DNA from 2 places in the Aerococcus sp. Group 1 genome. Region 2 is predicted to be linked to the other one. Evidence: predicted binding sites of a transcription regulator. Region 2 holds the regulator's gene; the other holds the start of a gene.
What was found. Region 2 encodes Rex, which represses fermentation and respiration genes when NADH is low (regulators of the CRP and FNR family bind a similar motif). Its sites were predicted from a motif close to TTGTGAANTANTTCACAA; they were not measured.

Region 1 (4,629 bases), 310 kb from region 2:
GGCTGACCTTTTGCTATTGAATGCCGCTAGTCCCAGACCTAATCAGGAATTGTTGGACCTTGCCGCCATAGCGAAAAATGACCACCATCCCGTGGTCTTAGACCCAGTGGGGGTTTCAGCTATGCCGTTTAAATTAAAGCTCTGTCAAGAGCTGATTGACCGGGGTCTAGTAAGGGCGGTAAAGGGGAATGCTTCGGAAATTCGAAGCCTCCTCTTTGAAAAAAGCCAAGGATCTGGGGTCGACCTGGGTCCTGGAGACGAGGTAAGCTTAGCCAACCTGGCTGATTTTGCTCCGGACTTTAAAGCTTACGCCCAAGAAAAGGAATTATCCTAGCCATGTCAGGCCCGATTGACTTAGTGACTGACGGCGAGCGGCTGGCAGTCATTGAAAATGGCCACTCTTGGATGGCTTCCTATACGGGGTCAGGTTGCCAGTTAAGCGGCGTCCTAGCTAGCTTTTTAGCCGGTAATCCGGATGAAGATCCTTTTTACCTAGCTACAGCTGCCATGATTAGCTATGGGGTGGCGGGAGAAATTGCTGCTCAAGTGCTCCAGCCTTATGAGGGCAATGCCACTTATTCCAACCGAGTGATTGACCAGGTCTTCTTATTAGAGGCCAAAGAATTAGAAAGGAGAGCCAAGTATGACATTCAATAAAAATGATTTATTGGTCTATGCCATTACGCCCGACCGCTTTGACCATGACGAATTAATCCAGCAAGTCAAAGAGGTCTTAGCAGGAGGGGCGACGATTTTACAGTTACGTTTAAAGGACCATCCTTTTAAAGACCAAGAGGATAAGCTGGCTCTAACTAAAAAAATCAAAGCCCTCTGCCAAGAAGCAGGTGTCCCCTTTATTATCGATGATGACTATGAACTGGCCCTGGCGGTAGATGCTGACGGCCTCCATGTTGGAGAAGATGACCTGCCAGTTGACCAGGCTAGACAACTACTCGGCCCGGAAAAAATTATCGGGGCTTCGGCTAAGACTTTGGATACCGCTCTAAAAGCCCAAGCGGCTGGTGCAGACTATTTGGGAGTTGGCGCCCTCTATCCGACCCAGTCTAAGGCCAATGCCCAAGGAACTAGTCTGACTACCCTGAGAACGATTGCCCAAGGGGTCAATATTCCCATTGTAGGCATTGGTGGGATTAGCTTAGATAATATGGCCAATTTACGGGACCAGGGTTTGGCTGGGGTGGCACTAATTTCCGCCCTATTTAAAGCGGAGGACCCCTACCGAACCACGCAAGCCGTTCGCCAAGCTGCTGAAAGGCTTTTTAAACTCCAAGCCGTCCTTACCATCGCCGGCTCAGACTCAAGCGGTGGAGCCGGAATTCAAGCAGACCTCAAGACCATGCAAGCTAATGGAGTCTTTGGTATGAGTGCCATTACTTCAGTGACCGCCCAAAATACTAGGGGTGTGACCGGGGTCTATGATCTCAGTCCAGAGGCCTTGGCTAGCCAACTCCAAGCGGTCTTCGAGGATATTCCTCCGGCTAGTGTCAAGATTGGTATGGTTTCCCAAGTGGAATTAGTAGAGGAAATCGCCAAAGCCCTTAAAACCTACCAGGCTAAAAATGTCGTAGTGGACCCGGTCATGGTCGCAACGAGCGGGTCCAACTTGATCCAGGACCAAGCGGTGCAGGTCTTAGCTGACCAGGTCTTCCCGCTCGCTTGCTTAATTACTCCCAATATTCCTGAAAGCCAGGTCTTAGCGGGACAAGACATCCATTCGGCAGCCGATATGGAAGCCGTCGCTAAGACGATTAGTCAGACCTACCAAGTCGCTGTCCTCTGTAAGGGTGGCCATCGGGTCAATGACGCTAACGATGTCCTGGTTACCCCTGAGGGCGAGGTCCACTGGTTTAGGGGTGAGCGGGTTGATAATCCCAATACCCATGGGACTGGCTGTACGCTATCCAGTGCCATTGCCAGCAACCTAGCCAAGGGTGATGACTTAGTCACTGCCATTGCTCGGGCTAAGACCTATCTCAGCCTGACCCTTAAAGATCAATTAGATCTTGGCCAGGGGAGTGGCCCCTTGAACCATGGCTTTGGCCTCTTGACTTATTACCCCACTGACCATTAATTTGCTTTAGCTTCCCTTAGCCAATAGTTTTTAGTCTTTCAACCCTTCTACGAGGCTAGACCTGCTAGGGGAAGCGTATCTGTACACCGATAAGGGTCATGATAGCTTGTCATGGCCTTTTTTCTATATTTTGGAAAAGTGTGGGGACTGTTTTTAGCATAGAGCATATTTCTTCTTATATTGTGAAAACAAACACATATTTTCTCTTTTTAATTAAAATATAAAAATATTCTTTTAAAAGTTGTAAGCGATTACAAGGTTAAATTACTAATATTTAAGTAATTGTAAGCGGTTATAGATAAAAAGAAAACAAAAATAACTTGCTTTTTATTTGTGAATAATTTAACATAATAGCCATAAAGATGAAAGTCATTAAAAATCAAAGAAAGGTTAGGAATAACAATGGCTAAAGGAAAAGAACAAAAAGTAGATATTCCACAATTTATCGATGAGACAGTGGCTAAGGCTAAACAGGCCTTAGAAGATTTTATGGCCTTAGACCAAGAGCAAATCGACCATATTGTTACTAAGGCGTCGATTGCTGCCTTAGACCAACATGGGGTCTTAGCTAAACATGCCGTTGAAGATACTGGACGGGGTGTCTTTGAAGATAAGGCCACCAAGAACTTATTTGCCTGTGAACATGTGACCAACCACATGCGCCACTTGAAAACAGTAGGTATTATTGATCGTGATGAGGCCAAGGGATTGACCTATATTGCTGAACCGGTCGGGGTAATTTGTGGGATTGTTCCTACTACCAACCCAACATCGACAGCAATCTTTAAGTCCTTGATTTCTTTGAAGACCCGTAATCCCATTGTCTTCTCCTTCCACCCTCAAGCGCTGGAATCTTCCATCCATGCGGCCAAAGTGGTGCGGGACGCAGCGATTGCGGCAGGGGCACCTGAAAACTGTATCCAATGGATCGATCCAAAACATGCCTCGATGGAAGCCACCAATTTACTGATGAACCATCCTGATGTGGCTACTATCCTTGCAACCGGTGGATCGGCCATGGTTAAGGCCGCCTATTCTTGTGGCAAACCTGCCTTAGGTGTGGGACCTGGGAATGTACCTGCCTATGTTGAAAAAACGGCTAACCTCAAGCAAGCCGTGAATGATATTGTCATGAGTAAGGCCTTCGATAATGGGATGGTTTGTGCTTCAGAACAAGCTGCCATTGTTGACAAAGAAATCTACCCTGCCTTCATTAAAGAAATGAAGTCCTACCATGTTTACTTTGTCAACCAAAAGGAAAAAGCTCTCTTAGAAGAATTCTGCTTTGGAGCTAAAGCCAATAGTGAGGCGGTTGACCAAGCCAAACTCAATGCCGATATTGTTGGAAAATCAGCGGTTTGGATTGCTAAAGAAGCTGGCTTTGAAGTCCCTGAGGAAACCGTGATCCTAGCAGCGGAAGTTCCTGAAGTGGGCCCAGCCCAACCCCTTACCCGAGAAAAATTATCTCCAGTGCTTGCCATCTTAAAGGCTGAGACGACCGAAGATGGGATGGCCAAAGCTGAAGCCATGGTCGAGTTTAATGGTCTAGGTCACTCCGCCGCCATCCATACCAATAACCACGACTTAGAAATCGAATACGCCAAACGGGTAAAAGTGGCCCGGGTCATTGTCAATGCACCGTCAACCTTTGGGGGGATTGGGGATGTATATAACTACTTTATTCCCTCCTTAACCCTAGGCTGTGGGTCTTATGGACATAACTCTGTAGCTGGTAACGTGGGACCTTTAGATTTGATTAATATTAAACGAGTAGGGGAGCGGCAAAATAACATGCAATGGTTTAAAGTCCCTCGGGTTTACTTTGAAAAGAATTCCATTAAATACTTACAAGAATTAGACCATGTGGAAAGGGTATCGATTATTTCAGATAAAGGCATCGCCAAACTCGGCTTTGTCCAAAAAGTCATTGACCAACTCCAACAACGGCAAAATAAGGTGGTCTATGATGTCTTTGATAACATTGAACCGGATCCAGATATTTCCACGGTTCAAGCGGGTGCTGACGCCATTCGTGCCTTCCAACCGGATACCATTATTGCTATTGGTGGGGGATCGGTTATGGACTCCGCTAAGATCATGTGGCTCTTCTATGAACGTCCTGACGTTGACTTCCGCGACCTGGTTCAAAAATTCATGGATATTAGAAAACGGGCCTTCCGTTTCCCAGCCCTCGGTGACAAAGCCCAATTAGTGGCTATCCCAACCACCTCAGGGACAGGTTCCGAAGTAACGCCTTTTGCGGTCATTTCCGATAAGAAGAACAATAAGAAGTACCCGCTTGCTGACTACGCCCTCTTACCTAAGGTAGCTATCGTGGATTCCAGCTTTGTTGAAAAGGTACCAAGTCGGGTAACTGCCGCTACCGGGATGGACGTCTTAACCCACGCTATTGAGGCTTATGTATCTATCTTTGCCTCAGACTATACCGATGGACTCTCTCTTCAAGTTATTAAGCTTGTCTTTGACTACTTGGAAAAATCGGTCAAAGACTTTGACCCGCTAGCTAGAGAGAAGAT
Region 2 (4,629 bases):
AGCAATAGTCACCCCGTCATTGGTGATTAATGGAGAACCATAGCTACGTTCTAAGACAACATTACGTCCCTTAGGTCCTAAGGTTACTTTCACGGTATTAGCTAATTTATCAATACCTTCTACTAAAGATTGTCTTGCATCACTTGAATATTTAATATCTTTGGCCATTCTATCTATCTCCTATTTTAAATCTAAACATGATCGAGAATTCAATGTTTTTTTGTTGATTGTCGAAGTTCAGTCAATGATTATTCAACTACAGCAGTTAAATCTTTTTCTTTAATGATGAGGTAATCTTCCCCTTCATAGCGGATTTCACTTACTGCATATTTTTCAAAAATAACTTGGTCACCCACTTTAACTTGAGGGGTGTAGTCATCAGTAGCATCAGCAACGGCTACCACTTGACCTACTTGAGGTTTTTCTTTAGCAGCAGATGGTAAAACGATGCCAGAAGCAGTTTTTTCTTCCTCTTCTTGGACTTGAATAATCACACGTTCATTTAACGGCTTTAACATTTAAAATATCCCTCCAACTTTCTCTTACTAATTAATAACACTTTTAATGGTTTGTTAGCACTCATCAACTCCGACTGCTAACTTACAATATTTATAGTAAAACATTTCTAACTATAAATCAAGTGATTTGTTGACTTTTTTTGACCTTTTTTACTTTTATAACTTTAAAAATATAAAATGTCATTTAAAAGTATATGCCCTTAAAGTTAGGAAATTAAGTTAGATTAAACTCTTTATTCTTTGATTTTTACTATTGATGACAAGAAAAAAGCCCTCAATTAAGAGGACTTTACTAAGCGACTGACAAAAGTTAGACCTGATCTTCAAGTTAGGGCCTGCTAACTTTTGCTAGTTCGACTAACCTTTCTTTTTATTTTCACCATTTCGATTACCAATGTAGTAAATCAGGGTTTGCAGCTCATTGGCTAAATCGACGTTTTGGACATGAATATCTTCAGGAACATCTAAAACCACCGGAGTAAAGTTCAAGATGCCTTGTATACCAGCTTCTCCTAATTCACTCACGGTATCTTGAGCGACTTTTTCCGGAACGGTCATAATGGCAATCAGAATTTCCATTTCTTGAATCCGTTCCTTTAATTCACTCATTGGGTAAACCGGTACCCCACTGTGGACTGTTCCTACAATCTCAGGATTAATATCAAAGGCCGCCCCAATCCGAATATTATTGGTCCGTTTAAAGTTATAATTTAATAAGGCGTTCCCTAAATTACCCACCCCGATTAAAGCAACTGTGGTGAGGCGGTCTTGGTAGAGTTGGCGACTAAAGAAGTCCAAGAGAGCTTCAACATCATAACCATAACCACGCTTCCCTAGGGCACCAAAATGTGAGAAATCCCGACGAATAGTGGCACTATCCACTTTGATCGCCTCACTGAGTTCACTGGAAGAAATCCGTGTCTTACCCATATTCTTAAAATTATGCAAGTAACGGTAATAAAGCGGTAACCGCCTAGCCGTTGCACGTGGAATTTCCTTCATGTTTCCACTCCTTTTCACAAGATATCAAATACATTTTATCACCTAAATCATAAAATGAAAAGAACTTTGTGAAAAAATCACATAAATCTTTTCAGCTAATTTTCATTAATTTTAAAACTTTGTGAATAATACCGCCCCTTTCTAAGGGAAAGTTCACAAAGCCAAAAAATATCTGCCGATAAAATGTGATACACTAGTGAAGACAATAATAAACGATTTAGGAGGAAAGGATCCAATGATTGTACTACAAGGATCAAAACTCATGCGACGTTTTGGCTCCGATATTCTTTTCCAAGATGTCCAAATGACCATCCAAGATAATAGTCGCACTGCCTTAGTCGGGCGAAACGGTACCGGCAAATCCACCCTACTAAAAATGTTAGCGGGCATTGAGGAACCCGACCAAGGGCAAGTCACCCGGGCTAAGGGCAAGACCATTGCCTACATGGACCAACATGCTGCCATTGAGAATAGTCAACGGACAATTTATGAAGAAATGCGGTCGGTTTTTAAAGAATCCATCGCCCTCATCCACCATGCTGAGCAAGCCGCTCAAGACTTGGCCGATGCCCAGGATGAAGCATCCTACCAAGAGGCTCTCAAACGCTATGACCAATTACAAGAAGAAGTCAACCAAAGCAACGCCTATGGCTATGATTCCGAAATCCGCATGGTCCTCCACGGCTTTCAATTTCCCGAGTCAGATTACGACAAACCCATCAATCAGTTATCTGGTGGTCAACGGACTCGGCTAGCCCTGGCCAAGGTCCTCCTCGAAAAACGCGATACTCTTATCCTTGACGAACCCACCAACCACTTAGACATTGAAACCCTGACATGGCTCGAAGACTACCTGCCTTCTTATCCTGGAGCCCTATTAATCGTTAGCCACGACCGTTATTTCCTAGACCATGTCACCAACGAGACCTATGAAATGACCGGATACAGTATGGAATATTATAAGGGCAATTATTCCTTCTATCTCAAAGAAAAAGCCGTCCGCCTCGAAAGTTGGCAAAAGGCCTATGATAAACAACAAAAGAAAATCGCCAAGTTAGAAGACTATGTGGCTCGTAACCTGGTCCGGGCTTCGACCACCAAGATGGCCCAGAGTCGGCGTAAGCAACTCGAAAAGATGCCCAAAATCGAAAAGCCTAAGCAAGACGAAAAAAGTCCCCACATTCAATTCCTAACCGACAAGTCCAGTGGCAATGTGGTCCTTACTGCCGACCACTTAGGCATTGGTTACGATGATCACTTACTTTCCTATCCGATTGAAATGGATATTAGAAAACAACAAGCTATCGCAGTGGTGGGACCCAACGGCGTGGGCAAATCTACCCTCTTAAAAACCATTATCCAAGAAATTCCTGCCATCAAAGGGAAAATTCACTATGGCGCCAACGTGACTATTGGCTACTATGACCAAGAATTAGCCAAACTCCACAGCAATAAGGATGTCCTCCACGAACTTTGGGATGACCATCCGACCATTAACGAGGAAAACATTCGTACCATCCTGGGGTCTTTCCTCTTTTCCGGACAAGACGTGGAAAAATCGGTAGCTATGCTGAGCGGGGGAGAGAAGGCCCGGCTTGCCCTCGCCAAACTCTCCTTTAACCATGATAATTTCTTGGTCCTCGACGAACCGACCAACCACTTGGATATCGACTCTAAGGAAATTCTCGAGAATGCCCTGATTGCCTATGATGGGACCCTACTCTTCGTCAGTCACGACCGCTACTTTATTAATCGGATTGCTACCCAAGTGCTTGAAATCAGTCCGGAGGGTTCCACTCTCTACCTGGGCGATTATGATTATTATCTCAATAAAAAGGCCGAGCAGGAAGCACGGCTAGAAGAAGAAAACAAAGAAAATCAAGCCAGTCTTACTGAAGAAAAGCCAGCACCCAGCCAGTCCGCCCAAGCCTATCAAAATCGTAAGGAACGCCAAAAAGAAGAAAGAAAACTCCAACGACAAAGCGAGAAAATCGAAGCAAGTATTGAAGGCTTAGATGAAGAAATAGCAGAGATCCAAGAAGAAATGACTGACCCTGATATTTTACAAAATTACTACGAATTAAACCAACTCGACCAGTCCCTTAAAGAAAAGCAAGCCCGCCAAGAAGAACTCTTTAAGGAATGGGAAGTCGTTCAAAGTCAGTTGGAAAGTTTTGACCAATAAAGATAAAAAAGGTATGCCTACACCAGGACTCAAGACTAAGTCCTCCTGTGAGCATACCTTTTCTTTTAGCCTTCATACCATTCCGTATGAATCACCTCAATGGGATACCATTCTTCAATTTTATCAAGATAATTAAGCAAGCGTTGCCGACTCTTACTGTATGAATTAGACACCAAGCCAAAAGCGACAACAGCTTGATTGACTAGGCCCAAGTCAGCAATTTCAGCGGCAGTCATTTTTTCACGCTGTTGGGCTCGTTCGATCATACTTTTGACGATCCGGCGTTTGTCCTTTAGCGTATAAGATTGGTCAATAATAAAAGTCACTTCTAGACCGAGTAAGACCATCTTTCCGCCTTTAAATTTTCCTCAAAATCAACTTAGCCTCAACTAATTTTCATCACCCAAGTCTAAACCAGGATTAGCATCCAAGTCCAAGTCGACAAAGTCGCCCTTTTGGTATTGCGGGTAGGCAGCCGCTGCGATCATTGCCCCATTGTCCCCACATAGACTCAGGGGTGGATAGGACAGGCGCACATTAGGGTGCTCCTTGGCCAGCTCAGTTTCTAAGCCTTTTCTAAGTGCAGAGTTAGCCGCCACGCCTCCGGCAACCACTAATTGTTTAACCGGATAAGCAGCGATCGCCCGCATGGTTTTGGTCACTAAGACTTCCACGGCTGCTGCTTGGAAGCTGGCTGCCACATCATTGGGATTTAATTTTTCTCCCTTTTGTTCAGCATTATGAGCATGGTTAATGACCGCAGATTTCAGACCACTATAAGAGAAGTCAAAATTATCCTCATTGATCATGGGGCGGGGATAGTCATAAATGGCCTGACCTTCTTGGGCCATTTCATCCATGCGTTTGCCCCCAGGATAAGGAACCCCTAAAATACGGCCGACCTTATCATAGGCTTCCCCCACA

Region 1: adhE (bifunctional acetaldehyde-CoA/alcohol dehydrogenase) is a predicted target of Rex. The motif match lies at 2,424-2,441, and genes of this name have one in related genera.

Annotation. Positions count from the first base shown of each region.
Region 1 is NC_015278.1:72,979-77,607, forward strand. It holds gene HMPREF9243_RS10800 (hydroxyethylthiazole kinase) at 1-334, shown strand, start outside; gene HMPREF9243_RS10805 (hydroxyethylthiazole kinase) at 337-657, shown strand; gene thiD (bifunctional hydroxymethylpyrimidine kinase/phosphomethylpyrimidine kinase) at 644-2,092, shown strand; gene adhE (bifunctional acetaldehyde-CoA/alcohol dehydrogenase) at 2,495-4,629, shown strand, end outside.
Region 2 is NC_015278.1:1,847,421-1,852,049, forward strand. It holds gene groL (chaperonin GroEL) at 1-168, opposite strand, end outside; gene groES (co-chaperone GroES) at 249-518, opposite strand; gene HMPREF9243_RS08605 (redox-sensing transcriptional repressor Rex) at 876-1,520, opposite strand; gene HMPREF9243_RS08610 (ABC-F family ATP-binding cassette domain-containing protein) at 1,756-3,705, shown strand; gene HMPREF9243_RS08615 (DUF503 domain-containing protein) at 3,771-4,052, opposite strand; gene tsaD (tRNA (adenosine(37)-N6)-threonylcarbamoyltransferase complex transferase subunit TsaD) at 4,095-4,629, opposite strand, start outside.